DNA from 4 places in the Fictibacillus sp. UD genome. Region 1 is predicted to be linked to each of the others. Evidence: riboswitches for the same ligand, from Rfam matches in the RefSeq annotation. Region 1 holds a riboswitch; each other region holds the start of a gene.
The links. Region 1 has a riboswitch for S-adenosylmethionine ahead of P8610_RS14025 (PLP-dependent aspartate aminotransferase family protein). Riboswitches for the same ligand answer to the same signal wherever they lie in the genome.
Positions count from the first base shown of each region.

Region 2: another riboswitch for S-adenosylmethionine. It lies ahead of P8610_RS12260 (sulfite oxidase-like oxidoreductase); the one in region 1 lies ahead of P8610_RS14025 (PLP-dependent aspartate aminotransferase family protein).
Region 3: another riboswitch for S-adenosylmethionine. It lies ahead of P8610_RS06805 (bifunctional homocysteine S-methyltransferase/methylenetetrahydrofolate reductase); the one in region 1 lies ahead of P8610_RS14025 (PLP-dependent aspartate aminotransferase family protein).
Region 4: another riboswitch for S-adenosylmethionine. It lies ahead of P8610_RS17930 (acyl-CoA dehydrogenase family protein); the one in region 1 lies ahead of P8610_RS14025 (PLP-dependent aspartate aminotransferase family protein).

Region 1 covers NZ_JARUHH010000008.1:108,150-113,589, forward strand. The annotation lists gene P8610_RS14015 (ABC transporter permease) at 1-730, opposite strand, end outside; gene P8610_RS14020 (aliphatic sulfonate ABC transporter substrate-binding protein) at 753-1,739, opposite strand; gene P8610_RS14025 (PLP-dependent aspartate aminotransferase family protein) at 1,978-3,768, opposite strand; SAM riboswitch class I at 3,963-4,078, opposite strand; gene P8610_RS14030 (hypothetical protein) at 4,255-5,364, opposite strand.
Region 2 covers NZ_JARUHH010000006.1:180,593-186,032, reverse strand. The annotation lists gene P8610_RS12285 (carboxymuconolactone decarboxylase family protein) at 1-88, opposite strand, end outside; gene P8610_RS12280 (hypothetical protein) at 95-274, opposite strand; gene P8610_RS12275 (S8 family peptidase) at 596-1,774, shown strand; gene P8610_RS12270 (hypothetical protein) at 1,946-2,098, shown strand; gene P8610_RS12265 (hypothetical protein) at 2,131-2,340, shown strand; SAM riboswitch class I at 2,381-2,487, shown strand; gene P8610_RS12260 (sulfite oxidase-like oxidoreductase) at 2,563-3,231, shown strand; gene P8610_RS12255 (hypothetical protein) at 3,264-3,554, opposite strand; gene P8610_RS12250 (hypothetical protein) at 3,722-3,913, shown strand; gene P8610_RS12245 (vWA domain-containing protein) at 3,967-5,440, opposite strand, start outside.
Region 3 covers NZ_JARUHH010000003.1:96,290-101,729, forward strand. The annotation lists gene cobA (uroporphyrinogen-III C-methyltransferase) at 1-544, shown strand, start outside; gene P8610_RS06795 (sirohydrochlorin chelatase) at 545-1,297, shown strand; gene P8610_RS06800 (precorrin-2 dehydrogenase/sirohydrochlorin ferrochelatase family protein) at 1,313-1,951, shown strand; SAM riboswitch class I at 1,952-2,067, shown strand; gene P8610_RS06805 (bifunctional homocysteine S-methyltransferase/methylenetetrahydrofolate reductase) at 2,136-3,986, shown strand; gene metH (methionine synthase) at 3,979-5,440, shown strand, end outside.
Region 4 covers NZ_JARUHH010000017.1:53,164-58,603, forward strand. The annotation lists gene P8610_RS17915 (sensor histidine kinase) at 1-186, opposite strand, end outside; gene P8610_RS17920 (response regulator transcription factor) at 183-872, opposite strand; gene P8610_RS17925 (DUF817 domain-containing protein) at 1,046-1,828, opposite strand; gene P8610_RS17930 (acyl-CoA dehydrogenase family protein) at 1,976-3,139, opposite strand; SAM riboswitch class I at 3,428-3,540, opposite strand; SAM riboswitch class I at 3,696-3,798, shown strand; gene P8610_RS17935 (LLM class flavin-dependent oxidoreductase) at 3,917-5,308, shown strand; gene P8610_RS17940 (MetQ/NlpA family ABC transporter substrate-binding protein) at 5,338-5,440, shown strand, end outside.

The DNA.
Region 1 (5,440 bases):
TGTCCGGTGAATACGTGTTCTGTCCGACAACAAGCAGATAGCCTAACCCTTCACTAGCTCCCATCAGTTCTGCTGCTACTACAAACATCCAGCCAAGTCCCAGTCCGCTTCGCATACCTGTGATGAACGATGGCAATGCAGCTGGCAAGATAATGCGCTTCGTTAACTGAAAGGGTGTGAGTTGATAAATTCTTCCTACTTCGATCAGCTTACGGTCAACGCCTTGAATGCCTGCCACGATATTCAAATACACCGGGAAGAACACGCCCACTGCTATCAATGAAATCTTTGAAGGTTCTCCAATCCCCATCCAAAGAATAAAAAGCGGTACCCAAGCAAGAGAAGGAATAGAACGGAACGCTTGAAATAATGGATCTAAGACCTGTTCAGCCGTTTTGGCGTAACCAACGATCGCCCCAATCACAACTGCTGCTATTGTACCGATTGCGAAACCTAGAAAGACACGAGTCAAAGTGATGGACACGTGACCAAAAAGAGAACCGTCTCTATACATACTCGTTATTTTCTCTAAAATAACGCTTGGTGCCGGAAGCAGGTGTGGAGCAAGAAGTCCTGCTCTAGCGGCAATCTCCCAGGCTATGAGAAGGATGACAGGCAGAATGGACCCTAAAACAAATCCTCTGCCAATCTGAAATAATCCTTTTGAAGTAGAGAGCTTTTGAGGGGAAGCTCTCTGTCCCAATTTCCATTTTTGTGTTTCAGATATCATCGACACTTCCTCCTCTCACTCTTTATTTTTTGACTACTTTCTCTGCGTATTTTGGATTGATCAGTTCACTTACAAGCTTTTGGACGTCAGTATCTTTTTTGACAATCTCTTCTGCCTGGAGAACTTCGCCTGCAGCCGATATAGCTTTTTCGTGCTGTGATCCTGGAACAGGTTCCGAGAAGTTATTTCGTTGGAGTTGTTTTTTTGCGACATCTTCTTTAATCCCCGCCTCTTCAGATAAAAGTTTTGCTGCTTCTTCAGGATTTTCCAGTGTCCATTTTCTTGCTTTTTCGTATAGCTCAATCACTTGTTCCACCTGCTTCGGGTGGTTTTTTGCAAACTCAGATCGTACGTTTAACGTTCCATACGTATTAAAATCAGGGTTACGGTAGATGTACTGTGCACCGGATTCTACTTCTGTTCTGGCCATATGCGGATCTAAGCCGGCCCAAGCATCCACTTGCCCTTTTAGTAAGGCGTTGGCACCGTCTGCGTGCTGCAGATTTACGATTTGTACGTCTTTTGCAGAAAGGCCAGCATCAGCAAGAGCTCGAAGTAAGAAGATGTGCGGATCCGTTCCGAAAGTTGCCGCTACCTTTTTACCTTTAAGGTCTTTCACATCCTTAATCGGTGAACCATTCTTAGCAACAAGTGCTGTCCATTCAGGCTGTGAATAGATGTAAACCGATTCAATTGGTGCTCCTTTGTCTTTTGCGATAAGTGCAGCAGCACCAGCAGTAGATCCGAAATCAACACTATCTGAATTCAAGAACTCAAGTGCTTTGTTGCTTCCCTGGCTCTGAACCCATTCCACTTCAATGCCTTCTTTTTTAAACGTTTCTTCTGCCCAGCCAAATTTTTTAAGTGCTAAGCTTGTTGGCGAATAAAATGCGTAATCCAATCTGATTTTCTCAGGTTTTTCTCCTTCTTTTGCAGAGCTTGAACAGCCTGCTAAAACCAATGCGCCAGCGATGCTTACCACCAGCGATATTTTCTGCCAAATTTTCATAATGTGTTTCCCTCCACTTTTATCTCTTTGTCTTTGAGCTGTTTCTAATGTTCCTTCTGGAAGTGGTTGATTTCCTTTCTAGAATGTTCGCTTTCCACGGGGCGTGCGGTGAGCCACATAGTTGCTTTGCACTTGATGTGTCTCACCTGTCCCGCTGCTCCTTGTAGGAGTCTCGCATCTTGCACTCCAATCAACTTGCAAAGAAGATCGTACAAAAATCACCTTTAATCAATAACATTTATAATTCACAAGCGTATGTTGCAATCGTTCCTCTTAAACGCTGAGCTTCTTTGTACGTACATCTGTTATGAACAACATCAATCCCTGCATCTTTTGCAATCCTTGCTGCTTCTGGTGAAATAACGCCTTCTTGCAGCCAGAACACTTTCGGCTGAGTAATAGCCGCTTCTTTCGCCAGTTCAACCGCTGCTTCAGGACTTCTAAACACTTGAACAACGTCAATTGGAAACGGGATGGACTTCAGATCTGGATAGGCTTCTTCATCAAGCACTTCGGTTTCTCTTGGGTTAACCGGAACAACCTTATATCCGAGGCGCTGCATTTTTCTTGCAAGTCTGTGACTTGGTCTTGCTGGATTTGAACTTAAGCCCACTATAGCAAGTGTCTTTGGCCGTTGAATTTCTTGGCCGTTCTCTGTTGATCTGTATATTGATGATTGCAGCGCCCAGCGAATGACCCCTTCATCATTGATTGTGATTTCTGTTTTATCAGATCCAATGCCAGTTGCGACTTGAATGGCGCGATCAAGATCATTCGTTAAATCTTTCACCGATTCAAGTCCGATCGATAAGCGAATGAGCTCTTCTGTAACACCTGTTGCTAGCAACTCTTCACCGCTTAGCTGCTGATGTGTTGTTGAAGCAGGATGGATAATTAATGATTTCGCATCTCCCACGTTTGCAACATGTGACCATAGTGAAATGTTGTTAATTACTTTGCGGCCTGCATCGTGTCCCCCTTTAATTCCAAAGTTTACGATTGAACCGAAGCCGTTGCTTAAGTACTTTTTAGCCAGTTCATGACTTCGGTGAGATGTTAGCCCAGGGTAGGACACCCAATCGACTGCTGGATGTTTTTCAAGATACTCCGCAACTTCCTGCGCATTTTTTGCATGTTTTTCTACTCTTAAGTGCAGCGTCTCTAAACCTTGTAAAAGAAGAAACGCATTATGCGGGCTTAAGCAAGCTCCAAAATCTCGTAATAACTGGACACGCAGTTTCGTTGCAAATGCCAACGTTCCAAAATCATTTGCATATCGAAGTCCGTTATAGCTTCTATCAGGCTCCGTGAATCCCGGGTACTTTTCTGAGTTCCAATTAAAACGTCCTCCGTCAACCACCACTCCTCCAATTGCTGTTCCGTGACCGCCGATCCATTTTGTAGCCGAATGGATGACGATATCAGCTCCCCAGCTTAAAGGCTTTGTTACATATGGTGTCGCGAACGTGTTATCAATGAGCAGCGGCACTCCATTTTCATGCGCGATGTCCGCTACTGCTTCAATATCTAGAACATTCAGGCTCGGGTTTCCGATTGTTTCAGCGAAAAAAGCCTTCGTATTTGGTGTAACCGCCTTTCGGAAATTCTCTGGATCTTCAGCATCAACGAATTTTACGTTGATTCCGTATTTCGGTAGAGTAGTAGAAAATAAGTTGTACGTTCCGCCATACAGATTTGTAGCAGCAACGATCTCATCACCAGCATGTGCGATATTAAGAATGGCTAGGGCGATGGCTGACATGCCTGATGAAGTAGCTACCGCTGCAACACCGTCTTCTAAGAGAGCTACTCTTTTTTCAAACACATCCACTGTCGGGTTTCCAATTCGGCTGTAAATGTTTCCAGGCTCATCAAGTGCGAATAGACTTTGTGCGTGATCGGTATCTGAAAAAACATAGGAAGTAGTTTGATAGACTGGCACTGCTCGCGAACCTGTCGTTGGATCGGGCGCTTGCCCTCCGTGTAAAAGCAATGTCTCAATGTCGTATCCGTCAAAAGATTTTGTCATGTTAATCTCTCCTTGTATTTTGTGAATTTAAGTTAATAAAATCTATAGGAAAACTAGGGATAAAGGTTAGTACTTTTCCCTTGTCTCATATGCAATTTTTAAAATGAAAATGGATTACGGTGTGAAGTTTTATGTTGAAGAAAAATAAGGGGAAAAAGAAAAACCCCCTTCCTAAGAAGAGGGTTTTGGTCCTCCTCTTATCTTTCAGATCAAAAACGATCTGTAGGAATTGGCACCTTTCCAAACCAAATGTGGTTTGTTGGTTGCCGGGCTTCATCGGGCCTAGTCCCTCCGCCTCTCTGGATAAGAGATAATTAAATTATGTTTAACACATTACCGTGCTGATGTTTGTTTTGTTCTTGAATAGGATTATAGAGGAAGACGTTTTAGAAAGTCAACCGTTTTTTGAAAAATCATAAAAGTTATACAAAATACTTAGTGTTCAACTGTCAGCTTTGAATTAAGATTATGCCCATGCTATGCCAGTTATGCTAACTTTGTTCCACTTTTTTCATCAGTCCACTGAAATTCTTCAATCCTTTTCACAAGTACCGGTATTCGGTTGGCGATTGCCTCCCTTTCTCCGTAACGAATTTTTTGTTCAGACGTTAATTCATCAGACTGGAGCAGTTCCCAATGCGATGCAGCTAAACTTGTCAACTGAATGAACTCTTCTTGTTTCACTCTCTGTTTTACAATAAGGTCGCCATTAGAGTATCCTTCTAAAAATCCATCTGCCATTCTGTGCAATCTGTCTTCAAAACGATCAAATTCATGTTTTGCGTATCGTGGCGCGTTATAAAATGTCGGAAACAGTGTTCGGTAGTTATTGAGAAAGTTTCCTGCTAATGAATCCCCGCTGTATAAAATTGGTACAGGATCAATTAAACTTACTCTTCCGTCAAGGTGAATCAATACATTTTCCGGGGACGTATCTTGATTTGCAAATGTAATATTATGCTCATCAATCTCTCTATTCTTCATACATTCTTGAAGCTGAATAAGAGCTGCTGGATGTATAGAGCTATTATAAGTATTCATAAATTTTTTAAAATCAGAGATATACTCTTCGTTCTCTTCTTTCATAAATGCAGAAGCACTTGATTTGATCTGACCTTCAATTTTATTCCCGTTCCATTGCAGATAACCAAAGCCTTTTAACCCATGTTTTGCGGTATTCATATTTCTGAAGAACTCGCCTAATTCCGCGCCGACTTGGAACGCCTCTACATATGTAAAATGTTCTAGTTTTATGGCTTTACCTGCATACGACTCGACCGTAAACGTTTTGTCTTTTTCTACATGGTAGTAAAAGAATTCTGGGCATATTCCAGGCTTAACGGAATTAGCTAGCTCATAGTAGGCTTTTGTACCGGCATATTCGGCATAAGAAGCCGCTTCATCAAACTCAATTTTTCTGCCGTATGCTTCTGCTTTAGGGAATCGAACGACCACTGGGTCACCTATGCGCAGCTGAACGAGATATGCATAATGCCAAGCTCCTTCGCCTAAGTATTGGACTTGCGTTGGATCTTTAAGCTCTTCAAGTCCACTTTTTTGCAAAGCATAGTCAATCAAGTCAAATGTCTCTTTCATAAGATGTTCCTCTTTCTTTTATGAAAATACGATTTATGAAACATATATTCGGTAACTGTCGAAAAAAATCCTTTTT
Region 2 (5,440 bases), on a different contig from region 1:
AAGCTAGCCGCTGGCGGTCTGATAGTTCAGAGTTTCCTTGTTTCATCGCTGTTTGTCGAGTGGACTCGTCCAGAGTCCCGTAGTCCATGCTTTGTCAGTAATCGCAGCCGTTGTTTGAGGCCGCACGCAAGCGGAGCATTTCCATAAGTTCTGGTTCCAGGATGTTGTTCAGTGCTTTGTCCATTTGCTGAAAAGCATCAAGAATTCCCGGCGCATTAGCAAGGGCTTTTTTAAATGGTGTTCCTTCAACATTCACTTCAGGTAACCGTGCCATTTTTTATCCTCCTCCTTATATACACTTCTTTTTAAGCTTACATGATTTTTCCAAAGTGTCACATTATTCTGTTTCAGTTCACGTATTTGCGCTTCCTTTACAGAGTTGTTATGTAATGTTTACTATCGTAACTTTATCTTAAGATAATAAAATGGTTACACGTGTTACGCTTTAACCATAGATAAAAAGTCTCGCTTTCGACAGCGTTGTAGTAAGTTATAATTATTTTCAGATAACAATAGAGGGTTTTGTAGAATGCTGTTGAATTCCTTACTAACCAAAGCCAAGTCGCTTGGTAAATACATCTGAGGAGTGATTTTTATGTTAAAGCGTTTCGTGGCAGTTGCCGCATCAGTACCACTAGTCGTCTCTTTGGCTCTTCCAGCTTCAGCTGCTGAGTCAGGAGTGAAGGAAGCTTCGTTTACACCTTCAGCTAAGCAGGAAGCTGCATCTCAGGAAATTATCGTACACTTTAAAGATTCTGTTTCAGCTGCAAGCTCTGTTGAAAATACAGTTTCAAAGTTTGGCGGTAAAGTGGTGGATGTGACGAAAGACTTTACCGTTGTAAAAGTCGATGGCAGTGTGGCAGAAGCTGTTAAGAATTTCGAGAACCTTGACTCGGTTGAATACGCTGAGCCAAATGCCACGTTTCATGCAAGTTATGTTCCGAACGATCCTGCATACAAGCAGCAATACGCTCCTCAAAAAGTTAGTGCCGAGCAAGCTTGGGACACAACGCAAAGTGCGTCATCTGTAAAAATCGCCGTGATTGACACAGGCGTTGACTATAACCACCCGGATCTAGCCGGAAAAGTAATTAAGGGTGCTGACTTTGTTGATGATGACAACGACCCGATCGATGAGAACGAACATGGAACTCACGTTGCCGGAATCGCAGCTGCGAACACGAATAACGGTGTTGGTATCGCAGGACTCGCTCCTAAAGCTTCTATTCTAGCTGTTCGCGTGCTGGACGCAGAAGGCAGCGGTTCATTGGATGATGTTGCACAAGGCATCCGTTATGCGGCTGACCAAGGCTCGCAGGTTATTAACTTAAGTCTTGGTGGATCGGTAGGTACGCAGACGCTTCAAGATGCGGTGAACTATGCTTGGAATAAAGGTTCCGTTGTTGTAGCTGCGGCTGGCAACTCTGGTGTAGCCCTTCCTAGCTACCCTGCTTACTATTCGAACGCGATCGCGGTAGCGGCTACTGATCAAAACGATCAAAAAGCTTCGTTCTCTAACTTTGGTACGTGGGTTGATATCGCTGCTCCTGGAGTTGCCATCTATTCGACAACACCAAACAATCAGTATGCGAGTTTCTCAGGTACTTCCATGGCATCACCTGTTGTTGCGGGTGTAGCTGGACTTCTCGCCGCTCAAGGTAAAAATGCTTCACAAATCCGTGCAGCGCTTGAAGATACGGCAGATCCTGTAACAGGCACAGGCACGCTGTTCCAAAACGGCCGTGTTAATGCCGCAAAAGCCGTACAGCAATAATTTGTGAAAAGTTGTTTCATAGCCTCTAGAAGTCTTTTGTATAAGACTTCTAGGGGTTTTTTGTTTAAAATCCTAAAAGAATGTGGTTTTTAAGGTGGTTTGTCCTAATTACTTCTTTGATATGTTGATTGGAGCGGAAGGCTGCGAGACTCCTGCGGGACAGGCGGGCAGGTGAGACACTTAAGAGTGAAACGTCCAAATGTGGCTCACCGCCTGCCCCGCGGAAAGCGAGCAGCCTGGAGCGAAAATCAACACTTCCAAGAGCAACAAAGCTTTGCAAAAACTATCTTGTTTAAAATTCGCTTTTATATGAAAAACTGTTAACAGGAAACGTGTTAAGAGCGGAGGTTGTTCCTATGTTTGGTTTTGGTAAGCAAAAGAAACGAACGTCGCAAGGTTCTGGCAAGAGCGAATCGACTGAGGTTGAAAAAAGACAGAGCGAAAAAGAAGCAGAAGAAAAAATTGTGTACTTTTTCTTGATCAGCACAGCGATTTTCGGAATTGTCGTATTGTATCTTGGAATATCTAAAGAAATGTCATTGATTTTTCATGCCCCTATGTCATAATAGGTGTAACTTTTATAACGTTTCAGCCGATTTATTCGGTCTCTTATTTCGAGCAGGCGGAGGGATTTAGCCCTATGAAGCCCGGCAACCACCTATTTTATAGGCACGGTGCTACATCTAACAGTTTACAAAACTGAAAGATAAGAGGATTGTACGGAATCATTCGTCCTCTTTTTTTAAAAGAGGGCGTTTTTTAGTTTATTAGAGAGGATGATGTGATTTATGGGTCTTAATAAAGCCGATCGCATAAAGAAGATGCGCGTTCCTGAGGTTGATGAAAAACTTGAAGGCAGGTTGCCGCCTGGACAAGTCATGACGGAACGGTTTCCCATTTTGCATGAAGGTGACGTGCCTGTTTATGACATGAAAAAATGGTCGTTATCTGTAGAAGGACTCGTTGGGAAACATGTCGAATTTACTTTTGAAGACATCATGAAGATGCCGCAAACGACAGTCGTACGCGATATTCATTGTGTAACGAGATGGTCACGATTCGACAATGCGTTTGAGGGCGTAAAGTTTACAGACTTTCTGAAGCACTTTAATGTGGATCCGAAAGCGAAGTACGTGATGGTCCACGCGGATTACGATTATACAACGAATGTGCCACTTGAAGATCTGCTGCGTGACGATGTACTGCTCGCACACTCGTTTGAAGGTAAACGGCTGACAGACAAGCACGGTTTCCCGCTTCGTCTTATTGTGCCTCATCTGTATTTCTGGAAAAGTGCAAAGTGGATCCGAAAGTTTGAATTTTTAGCGGAAGATCAGCCTGGTTTTTGGGAGCAGAATGGGTTTCATATGTACGGTGACCCGTTCAAGGAGGAGCGTTTCTCGAGCGACGAGTTTGAGATGCCTGAGGATGAGTGGAAGAAGAAAGAGTATGATTGATTGTTAGGAAAAAAGTAAAGGGAAAAGTAAAGCTACCTTTTCCCCCTTAGCATTTTGATTTCGTTTTTGAGTGCAGTCAACTGATCTTGGATTTCTTTCATCTGCGCTTCTTGTTCTTGCTGATCTTTTTGAGCTTGCGCTTGATCGATGTAGATTTGCTTTAGCGCGATGGCAGCACTAAAAGTTGCCAGGAAATCACCGGCAGTTACTAGCGTTGATGCAAGTAAGGCGAGTTCAGCTGCAAACGTTGCACCGTCCTTATTGTTCGCTAAGTATTCTTCTTCTGCTTCTGCTAAAATGACGTCTACTACACGCTGGTTCAAACCATTCACTCCTCACACCCTGATATCTACCATACAATATGCGTTTGCCCTAGTTCCGGTGCCCGATTTAACTGTTTAGAATGCTGGATTTCGGGTGCTAATTTTTATTTCTTTCTTAATGTAAAGGCATTTTGACCGATATTATCCATATTAGGGGAGGTTTGGCGATGGAACACTGGCTGTCTTTTCGGATTCCGTTTGATATCATTTCAATTTATATTTTGCTGGCTGCTTTTATTATTGTCGGCATATTCTCAAGCCTGCTTCGAACAGCCTTACCAGAGTGGTCTGTCAGGATTTTTAGCTACACGGGGTTTGTTGGCGTGATCTTTGCTTGGCTGAAGCTGCTAGAGTATTAATACATACATAAAAAAACGCCTGGGGTTGTGATGCCCCTGGCGTTTTTGGTGTTTTATAAAGATTTAAAAAGCAATTTACGCAGTACAGGCATGAGGTAGTCCACAAGTTCCGCAGCACTTGGTACAACAACGTTTTGCGGACCGTAAATGTTCTGCATCAGCTTCTCTTCTTCCTCTGTTATTTCTCCGTTTGCTATAAACATGCCGATCGTTTCGATTCCGAGTTTTCGAGTTCGAGTAACCGCTTCGTGCGTATCGAGCACACCGTGCGTTTCGTAATCAAAGGCAGCTGGCTCACCGTCTGAGAAAACGAGCAGAATTTTTTGCTGCTCCAGCCGTTTTGTGAGCTCCTCACCCATTCGCCGGATCGAATAGCCGTCACGATTGTCTTCTTGCGGCTCGAGCTGGATGATGGATGCCCCTGACTGATGAAGTGAATTTCGGTAGGAGATCACCTCATGAAAGTAGTTCGGCTGGTCGTTCGTTGTAGCATCAGCAGCATCTTCCCAAAAACCGACGACAGAATGCGGAATTCTGAGCGCTTTTAGCGTTTCGTGAAAAAGAACGATACCCTTTTGCGTCTCTTCCATCTTGTTGAACATGGACGCTGAACAGTCTACGAGCAACGTGAACGTTGTGTCGAGTTCATGCTGAGATTCTTGTTTCTTTCGGAAAAGTCTTGGGTTCTTGTCGGTTGCTAGTCTTGTAAGCTTCTTCCCAAGTCTTCCAAAATGCAGATCTTCTCTTGGTGCTGTTCGCTTGTGCTCCATCGTTTTTAAGAAGTTTTGTTTGAGCTGCGAGACGAACGGAGCAATTTCTTGGTTGTATTCATCGTATTGCGCAATTTCGTCTGGTGATGCTTGTTTTGCAGGAACAAAGTGTTCGGTTACGTTTTTGTTTACTTCCCCGTATGGAAAATGGTTGACAGAGTCGGAACCAGTTTGGTTGTTGTCGGTTTCGGCTTCGTGTTCGTTTTCGGTGTTGAAGTCGTTATTGTCCGTCGACTGCGCGCTCGTTTGGACCGATCCAAACACCGCATCTCCACTTTCGGCCTCCCTCGCACCTTCTCCTAATAAATCCGTGTTTGTCCCTTGATCGAGATCCATTTGTAAAAATGAATCCTGGGGGTCAGATGTTTCATCGTGCCAGGACGAGTGTGATTCTTTCTCTTGATCGTCTTCATCCTTTTCGGAATCATCATCTTTAGTAATTGTTTTCTTCGTTTTTGTTTCGTTGTTGCGTGTTAGGTCGTCAAAATCCTGTTCGTTTTCTTGAGTTGTATCTGTGTGTTTCGACTGATCGCTGAAACTGCGGTAAGCGGTTTTCATGTCTTTCAGGTCAGTGTATGCTTGTATGATTTCAGCCATTTGGATGATAATTGCAGCAATGTTTTGTGTTGATTGAGCTGTCGTTAGTTTTGTGAGCAGCGGTCGCAGCTCTTGGTAGAGTGCTTGCGTTTCTTGCGGCACCGTCACAAAGCGTTTATTGGCTAAAAGGATGATATGACAAAAAAGCGCGTCGAGTTCA
Region 3 (5,440 bases), on a different contig from region 1:
AGTAACTCGGTTAAAAGGCGGAGACCCCTTCGTGTTTGGAAGAGGCGGAGAAGAAGCAGAAACACTTGCAAAAAGCCGTATTCCGTTTGAGGTGATTCCTGGAATAACATCAGGCATTGCAGCACCAGCTTATGCAGGTATTCCTGTTACACATCGAAACATCGCTTCAAGCTTTGCGGTCGTTACAGGTCATCGAAAAAAGGGTGAAGATGATGAACTGAAATGGGAGAGTCTAGTGAACGGTATTGATACGTTAGCGATTTATATGGGAGTGGGCAACCTAGGTTATATTTGTAAACAATTAACGAGACACGGAAAAAGCAAAGAAACACCAGTTGCCCTTGTTCAATGGGGATCTTTAGAGAATCAGCGAACCGTTACAGGTACACTGGATACGATTGAGGAAATCGTGGTTAGAGAACAAATTGAGAATCCGAGCATGATTATTGTCGGTGAAGTCGTTCGTCTTCGCAGTGAACTGAAATGGTTTGAACAGCTGCATGAAGAACCGAGTAAGCTTGCTGCCATAAGCGGGGCCTTGTAAATGAAGGCATTGCTCTTTATCTGTCATGGCACAAGACTGAAAAAAGGACGAATGGAAGCGGAAGAATTTGTGAGACTTTGTATGGCACAAGTTGATGTTTCAATAAAAGAGATTTGTTTTTTAGAGCTTGCTGAACCTTCTATCGCTCAAGGTTTTAAAACGTGTATACAAAAAGGTGCAACGAGTATCTCTGTTATTCCTGTTTTCTTATTAAGTGCTAATCATATAAAAATGGATATTCCGCAAGAACTTCACCACTTGCAGAATAAATATCCAGGAGTAGAAGTGATTTACGGGCGTCCCTTCGGTGTACATGAAGCCATTCCGCATTTATTGTGGGAGAGAATTATGAACAGTGCGGTCAAGCTAAAGAAAATTACACATATTCTCCTTGTAGGCAGAGGCAGCACCGATCCAGATGTTAAGCAGGACCTAGAAGCAATAGCGTCAAACGTTCAAAACCATTACGGAATCCCTAGCATACAAGTTTGCTTTCTAACTGGTTCAGAACCGAGCTTTGAAGAGGCTCTATGGAATAGTCGCGAGTTGTATGACCAAGTTATCGTTGTGCCGTATCTTCTATTTTCAGGGTTGTTAAGAAACGGGATGAAACATACGATAAGCCGCTATCAGCAACAATCTAAACAAATTGTAACTCTTTGTGAGACACTCGGCTACCATCCGATACTAAAAGAAGTTTTACTCACACGTATCAATGAAACACTTGAGACTAAGAAATATGCATTTTCTTAAAGTGCGAGGAATGCTATGTATCCCATACATGTAAACTTGTCTGGAAAAACTGTTATTGTAGCAGGCGGGGGTTTGGTAGCTTACCGTAAAATTAAAGATTTTTTGAATGAAGAAGCAATAATTACTGTAATCAGTCCAGCGGCTGTTAACGAAATTCAGGAATGGCATTCTGAACAAAAGTTAACTTGGATCGAAAGAGAAGTGAAACGTGAAGATTTGGAAGAAGCATTTCTAATCATTGCGGCTACCAACTCTAATGAAACGAACTCTTGGATCGCTTCTCATGCTAAAACGAATCAGCTCGTAAATGTGGCTGATCATTTGGAATTAGGAAACTTTATTGTTCCTAGTGTTATAAGAAGAGGTAGACTACTACTCTCTGTTTCAACTGGTGGAGCGAGTCCGAGTTTATCCAAGTCAATAAAAAAAGAGTTGCAGCAAACATTTAGTGAAGACTATGAAACGTATTTAGAATTTTTATTTGAATGCAGAGCTATTATAAAAAAGGAATATCCGGAAGCATGCCGAAGATCATTATTAAGAGAACTAACAGATTCCCGCTTTTTAAGTGATAAAGAAAAACAAAATGTCTATAAACAGGCATTAATGAACAAAGTTGATCGAAACCTAGCTAGTAAAACAACAAAAGAATAGACCTTATCAAGAGAGGTTGAGGGAGCGGCCCTATGATACCTCAGCAACCAGCAGCTTTTTAAGCTGAAATGGTGCTAATTCCTGCGAGTTCATTTGTAGACTCGTAAAGATAAGAAGACCCCGGCGCATAAGAAAAAGTCTTCTTTTATAGAAGGCTTTTTTATTTTTTATAAAGGAGGCTATTATGAGTTTAATCACAGACTTAGAACAAAACAAGATACTGATTGGTGATGGTGCGATGGGTACGCTTCTGTATTCCTATGGATCTGACTTTTGTTATGAGGAGTTAAATCTTTCTCAAGCAGACCAGATTTATAACATTCATCGTGCTTATCTAGATGCAGGAGCTAACATCATTCAAACCAATACGTATGCAGCGAACTATTCGAAGCTCGAACGTTATGGCCTTCAAGATCATGTAAAAGAGATTAATAAAGCGGCTGTTTCAATTGCTAGAAACGCAGCTCAAAATGAATATGTTGTGGGTACGATCGGTGGAATACGTGGTATTAAACCTAATAGCATCTCACTAGATGAAATCAAGCGCAGTTTTCGCGAGCAGTTATATTGTTTATTAATGGAGAATGTAGACGGCATACAGTTAGAAACGTATTATGACCTGCAAGAGCTTGAAACGGTTTTAGAGATTGCTAGAAAAGAAACTTCTCTACCTATTATTACTCAAGTGTCATTGCAGGAAGTGGGATTTTTGCAAGACCGTACACCGATCTCGGAAGCGTTGAACCGATTAGAGAACATTGGAGCTGATGTTGTTGGTTTAAACTGCCGTCTAGGGCCATATCACATGCTGAAGACGCTTGAAGAAGTACCATTGCCAAATTCCGCTTTCCTATCAGCTTTTCCGAATGCTTCGCTCCCTTCGTATACAGATGGCCGTTTTATATATGAAGGAGACGCTGATTATTTTAAAGAGTGTGCACATTTGTTTAGACAGCAAGGTGTACGTCTATTAGGTGGCTGTTGTGGTACAACGCCTGCTCATATTCGTGCCTTCTCTCAAGAACTTAAAGACTTAGAGGCTGTAACAGAAAAAGAAGTAAAGCAAGTAAAAAGAAAATTGGTTATTCAGTCAGCATCAAAACCTAACTACGTTCCACTTAGTGAAGAAGTTAAAAAAAAGCAATCCATCATTGTTGAATTAGATCCCCCGCGCAAGTTAGACACATTGCGTTTTATGGAAGGAGCAAAAGCCTTAAAAGAAGCGGGAATCGATGCACTTACCCTCGCTGACAATTCGCTTGCTTCACCTCGTGTATGTAACTCTGCATTAGGATCAATTGTTCAAAAGCAACTTGACCTTCGTCCGCTCGTTCATATTACGTGCCGCGACAGAAATTTAATTGGTCTTCAGTCTCACTTGATGGGACTTCACACACATGGAATTCATGACATACTTGCAGTTACTGGAGATCCTGCAAGTGTCGGAGATTTCCCAGGTGCTTCGTCCGTATATGATGTTACATCTTTTGAACTTATAAAACTTATAAAACAGTTTAATCAGGGTTTATCTCTTTCTGGAAAAGAGCTGGGAGAGAAAACTTCTTTTACGGTCGGAGCTGCTTTCAACCCGAACATCCGGTCCATTGACAAAGCCGTCGATCGTTTAGAAAAGAAAATTGCTTATGGCGCAGATTACTTTATAAGTCAGCCTGTTTTTTCAGAGGAGAGACTTATTGAAACGTATGAATCAACAAAACACATTGATAAACCAATCTATATTGGCATCATGCCGCTAACTTCATCACAAAACGCAGAGTTTTTACATCATGAAGTACCAGGAATAAAGCTTTCTGACTCTGTGAGGGATCGCATGAGCAAGTTTAAAGATGATCCTACTCAAGCCCAGAAAGAAGGTTTGCTAATCGCAAAATCATTATTAGACACAGCTATGGAACTCTTTAACGGCATCTACTTGATTACTCCATTCATGCGTTATGAACTAACTGTGGAATTAGCACATTATGCGAAAGCGAACCATCCATCACTACTAGCCAGGAGGTCACAGAATGCTTAAGTCATCAATCGAACAGCAACTGAAGTTAAAGATTTTAGTAATGGATGGAGCTATGGGAACAATGCTTCAAGAAGCAAAGCTTACACCAGATGATTTTGGCGGTGAAGAATATGACGGCTGTAATGAGTATTTAAATGTAACAAGACCTGATGTTATCCTGTCCATTCATCATAAATACCTTGAATCAGGTGCTGACATTATCGAAACCAATACATTCGGTGGAACGAATCTTGTGCTCGATGAATACAACCTGGGACATCGAGCTTATGAGATCAATAAGCTTGGAGCTTCCATTGCCAGAAAAGCAGCTGATGCTGTTTCAAGAAAGGAATGGCCTCGTTTTGTTGCGGGCTCACTCGGTCCAACAACAAAAACGCTCAGTGTTACAGGGGGTACGACGTTCGATGCTTTACGTGAATCGTATGCCGAACAAGCTCGCGGGTTGATTGATGGCGGGGCGGATTTGCTCCTATTAGAAACAAGCCAAGATATGTTAAATGTAAAAGCGGGCTATCTAGGGATAGAGAAAGCAATGAAACAAACAGGCAAAGAAATTCCCCTCATGGTGTCTGGAACGATCGAGCCGATGGGAACTACGCTTGCTGGTCAGTCGATTGAAGCTTTTTATATATCGTTAAAGCATATGAATCCAGTTGCAGTGGGATTAAACTGTGCAACAGGTCCTGAATTCATGCAGGATCACATTCGTTCCTTATCTCATTTGTCTTCAACAGCAATAAGCTGTTATCCGAACGCAGGACTTCCTGATGAAGAAGGAAACTATCATGAAACACCAGAATCTCTTGCTGCTAAACTATCTGGATTCGCGGAAAAAGGGTGGCTGAACATTGTAGGTGGCTGTTGTGGAACGACACCAGCTCATATCGCAGCACTTGCAAAAGTAATGAAAAACTATTCCCCGCGACAGGTGCAAGTAAACGAAACACATATGGTTTCTGGAATCGAACCTTTTATATATGATGATCCAACATTAAGACCCATCATGGTTGGAGAAAGAACAAATGTGATCGGTTCCCGGAAGTTTAAACGTCTCATTGCTGAAGGAAAGTTTGAAGAAGCTGCTGAAATCGCAAGAGCTCAAGTAAAAGGCGGCGCTCATGTACTCGATGTTTGTTTAGCTGACCCTGACCGCGATGAGTTAAGTGATATGGAAGAGTTTATGAAAGAAGCGGTTAAGAAAGTGAAGATTCCTTTTGTCATCGATTCAACAGACGAGGATGTATTAGAACTCGCTTTAAAATATTCACAAGGAAAAGCCATCATTAATTCCATTAATTTAGAAGACGGTGAAGAACGATTTGAAAAGGTGATCCCGCTTCTACATAAATATGGAGCGGCAGTCGTTGTCGGAACGATCGATGAAATAGGCATGGGTGTATCTGTCGAGCGAAAACTGGAAATCGCAAAGAGATCTTATGACCTTTTAGTTGATA
Region 4 (5,440 bases), on a different contig from region 1:
AGCTGTCTCTTTTTGATAACGTTGAAATAAAAATAAGAAGAGGAGAAGAAAGAATAAAAAAACAAAATAACTTACAGCAGACAGGGAGATGGCTGGATCTACATAAGCGACAAATAATAAAATCACCTGTTGAAGAAGGAAGAACAGGATCCAGCTTCTTCTTTCTGTTAAAAAGCGCTTAATCATACGTTGTCCTCTTCAATCGCCATATATCCCTGGCCTACTTTGGTTTCAATATATTGACCTAACATGATCTCATCTAGACGTTTTCGCAGTCGATTTACGTTAACGGTCAACGTGTTATCACTAATAAAACGTTTATCATCCCATAAGCTGTTTATGAGATTGTCACGACTAACGATTTTATTTTTTTGTTCAATCAGAAGCTTAAGAATGAACATTTCATTCTTTGTCAGTTCAACAGAGCCGTTATCGTTTGTTACTAAATTTTTTTCATAGTCTATGGTTGCCCCGCACCACGACTTCAAGGATACCGCTTCGGTGTTGTAGTTATAAACACGTCGTAAGATCGCATTGATCTTAGCGATTAATACGTCAAAATGGAAGGGCTTTTGTACAAAATCATCCGCTCCAAGCTGCATGGCCATCACCATGTCACTCGGATGGTCGCGAGAGGATAAAAAGATAATGGGAACATTGGAGTGAGACCGAATATTTCTGCACCAATGAAAGCCATCAAATTTAGGCAGCTGGATATCGATGATGACTAAATCAGGTTTAATGTTAGTAAACTCTTGAGTGACTCGGGTAAAGTCTGTAATACCATAAACTTCATAAGACCATTGAAATAAACGTTCTTTTAACTCGCTAAATAACGTTATATCATCTTCAATGAGTAGAATCTTAAACATTTATTATCACCACATCAGGATAGTTGTATGTGTTGAGTTTATAGCAAAACCTGGATATTTACTACTAGAATCTCTATATAGATAATTCTCTATTAAAGAGTTTCTTAGGCGCTTAGTTTTTAATAATGTTTCACATGAAACAATAAAAAAAGCACTGGTTTTTTAAGCCAATGCTAAAGGTTTTTAGTATGAATAGGCGCTTCTTTTTGATGACTTTTTATCCGTTTTAACTGAGCTACAATAATGATGCTGATGATGACGAGTAAGAACCAAGAGCTGATCTTACCGAGATGGACGAGTGACCAAGAGGCTTGCTGATTCGGGTACTGCCATGCTCCTAAGAAGGTTGTAATGTTTTCTGCAATCCAGATAAAAAATCCAATTAATAAAAAGGAAAGAATGATAGGCATTTTATATACTTTGTTGAGAATTCGATAATGAACAGTTGTTTGATAGAAAATCGGAAAAAGAAGAAGAATCAATATCCATCTTGCATCGATTAAAAAATGATGTGTAAAGAAATTCATATAGATCAGAAAACATATTCCAAAAGAAAACAGGGGATTAGGCCATCCTGTAATGTGAAGATCTAATCGTCTCCAGCTCTGACAGATATAGCTTGCAACGCTTGCATACATAAAACCGCTGTACAGGGGAACGCCATAGATCTTTGTATATGCCTCTTCAGGATAGCTCCACGAGCCCATATGAACTTTGAACAATTCTAAAGCAAGGCCAATCAAGTGAAAGACACAGATGACTTTAAGTTCATCTATCGTTTCTAGTTTTGTCAGGATCATAACGATCTGGGTCAGCAAGCAAACGATTAGGATAAAATCGTATCGTGGTATGAGAGGGATGCTTATAAACTTTGAAAGTGCTAAAGCGCCAAAGATAACGACAGGAAAGATACAAGAAAGTGCTTGTAAGTATGTGAACTGAACGAGCGCCCTCATGAGCCAACCACCTTTTTATAGAATTAATATGGAAATATATTGTATCTATAATAACCTATGGTGTTCAGAAGCACATCATACAAAAAGCTGTTTATTTTAACATGGATCTGTCAGTTGACAGATCCATGTAAGTCTTGTGAAAAGAGTTTACCTCTTTGGCAGCGCTGCATCCGCTAATGAATAGACAATCGCATCATCTGTTGGTGGATTATGAAGACCGGCTCTTACATCTCGAAAGTGCCGTTGGAGCGGATTTTGTACAGAAAGACTTCTAGCCCCAACGATTCTCATCGCGAGATCAACCACTCTGTTCGCGCTGTTTGTTACAGAATGCTTAACTGCAGCGAGTTCTGTACCTAGATTCTGACGTTGTTCAGGGTGGTTTACCCATTTTTCAGCAACGGCGTGAAGAATCGTTCTTGCTTGAAATAGCTCAAGTTCGATCTTGCCAATCTTTCTTCTCACTTCTGGCACATCTGAGATAGGTCCTGATAAGGTGTTAGGGCTATACTCTGACGCAAATTCTATTGCGTAATTCCGCGCTGCTCTTGCGATCCCTAGGTATACAGCAGGCACTTGCAGATACCAGCCTTTAGGTACGAGGTTCTTCCCATCTTCTACGACAAGTAAATTTTCCTCAGCTACATAAACGTCGTTCAATAGGAGATCATCACTTTTTGTTCCTCTCATCGAGATGCTGTCCCATGTTTCTTTTACAAAAACCCCTTTTTCTTTGTGATTTACTAAGAAAAATCCTTTATGGTTGGTTTCTGAGATTGTGGCTGTGATGACCGAGTAATCAAGGGCTTCTGCCATAGAAGTAAAAGCCTTGCTTCCGTTAATCAGCCATCCGTCTGCTTTCTTGACTGCTGTTGTAGTAGGTATACCCCCTCGAGAGGGACTTCCTGTCGCGCGCTCTGTTTGTGCCAAGTTAATGAGTGCTTTTTGTTCAACAACTTTTCGGCTAAGATTAGCGAACGCGTCGCCTTTCCAATGCCGGTTTTCTGCCGCCTCTAAAAGAGTACCCAGATGCCACCCAAGAGAGAGGGCAGTAGGTGCATCTCCTTCAGCAAGGTGCTCTTGTATCGTTAATAACTCAAGCAGGTTCAATCCCTTTCCTCCATATTCTTTTGGGATGGTGAGGGAAAGGAAGTCATGGTTCTTTAGGTCTTGAAAGTTTTCATAAGGAAAAACACCTTCACGATCAACAAATTCTGCCCGATTCTTGAAAACTTCTTTTAGTTCTAGAGCGGTATTTATCGCTTCTTCAAAACTATGTTTTTGGATGGTTTTTCTCAAAGATATGCTCATGGTATCCTCCTAAAGTTATTTTTATGTAAGTTGGTTTTAGTATTTGGTCTTATAAAAGGACTTCATTGAAAAGTTGATTGGAGTGTAAGGTGGGAGACTCCTGCGGGACAGGTAGGCAGGTGAGACACTTAAAAGTGAAGCGTACGAATGTGGCTCACCGCCTGCCCCGCGGAAAGCGAGCACCTGGAACGGAAATCAACCGCTCACATGACATCGATGGACAACCAAGCACAAAAAAGCCCTCTTTCAAAGACGAAAGAGGACGTAGATTCCATGTGCTAACACGCTCTCTCATCTATCAGACATTCAAAGAACATCTGCTGGAATTAGCACCTTTCTTTTAATAAAAGCGGTTGCTGCAGGATCGTAGGACCAGTTCCTCCCCTGACTCTTGATAAGATACAATTATTTAATTATTAGTCATCACTATAGAGGATAAAGTAAACCGCTGTCAACTAAAAACAGATTGTTAAGAAAATTATTTTATTTCTCTAAATTTCATTGACAGGCTATTTTTATTCCTGTATATTTCGTTACTAAATTGAATATTATCGATTCCTTATCGAGAGAGGTGGAGGGACTGGCCCTTTGAAGCCTCGGCAACAACTATTTTTAGTACTGTGCCAATTCCAGCAAGCTTGTAGCTTGAAAGATAAGAGGAGACGTATACGTATGTTTTTTTTGACGTATCTTTAAACCTCTTCTTAATTTGAAGAGGTTTTTTCATTTTCTCTTGGAACGGGTACAAAAAAATTCTATGCAACGGAGGAAACAATTTTGAGTAAAGAAATTTTGTTTAACGCGTTTGAGATGACAAGTGCTATGCATAATTCTCATGGCCTTTGGAAGCACCCGGAGAACAAGAGACATAGAAACTATAAGGATCTGGATTATTGGATTGAATACGCAAAACTTCTAGAGAAAGGGAAGTTTGATGCTGTGTTTTTTGCAGATGTGCTTGGCGTTTATGACGTGTACAAAAAAAGCAAGCATCCGTCAATCCGTGATGGACTTCAAGTACCGCTGAATGATCCGGCGCTTCTCATATCTGCGATGGCGAGTGTTACAGAAAATCTATCGTTTGCCGTAACGGTTAGTACTACGTATGAACAGCCTTTTGGCAACGCGAGACGGTTTTCCACACTTGATCACTTAACAAAAGGTCGTATCGCTTGGAATGTGGTCACGTCTTACTTGCCGAACGCTGCAAGGAATTTTGGTTTAGAAGATATGATTAAACATGATGAGAGGTACAACATCGCTGATGAATATTTAGAAGTGTCATACAAGCTTTGGGAAAGCAGCTGGGAAGATGGTGCATTTATTGAAGACCACGAAAACAATACGCTTGTAGATCCTGAGAAAGTTCATGAGATTAATCATAAAGGGGAATATTTTAGTGTCGAAGGGCCACATTTAAGTGAGCCTTCGCTACAAAGAACACCTGTTATTTATCAAGCTGGAACGTCCGAGCGGGGGCGTGATTTTGCAGCAAAGCATGCAGAGTGTATCTTTGTTGGCGGCCCAACACCTCAAAGAATTCGCTATTATACGAACGACATTCGAGAGCGTGCAGAAAAATACGGACGCAACCCAGAAAACATCAAGATCTTTTCGTTCTTAAACGTGGTGGTCGGAAAAACAACAGAGGAAGCAGAAGAAAAGTTTAGATCATATGCAAACGTGTGGAGTGCTGATGCTGCAAAAGCACAATACGGAGCAAGCGGTTATGATATTGCTGAATATGAAGAGCTAGATCCTGATCTTCCTTTTGGATACAAAAAATCAACAGAAGGCGGACATTATAAAGCTGCAACGCTCACTACGGATGCCCCTAAGCCGCTCACGGTGGGAGAAGTTTTAAATCGTTTTGAGTCACCTGACAGAGGAAGTTTTATCGTTGGCAACCCTGAAGAGGTAGCAGATGGCATTCAGGCACAATTTGAAGAGTCTGGAGTGGATGGTTTCAACTTAAATCACCTTGTAACACCAGGAGATTTAGAGTCTTTTGTGGAGTTAGTTGTTCCTGTTCTTCAAGAGAGAGGACTTTACAAAAAAGAATACAACAAAGGCACGCTCCGGGAAAAATTATTTTCTCAAGGTGGGCCTCTATTGCCAGAAGACCATCCGGCAGCCAAATTCAGACGTGTTTTTGCGGAGAGTAAATAAATAATTAGAAGAGTGGGGAGAGAGACAAATTGAAGAGATATTCGTTAATTTTAATTGCAGGGATCTTGATTAGCGTACTGCTAACAGGATGTGGTGCATCAGGAGAAAAAGCAACAAAGAAAATCACACTAG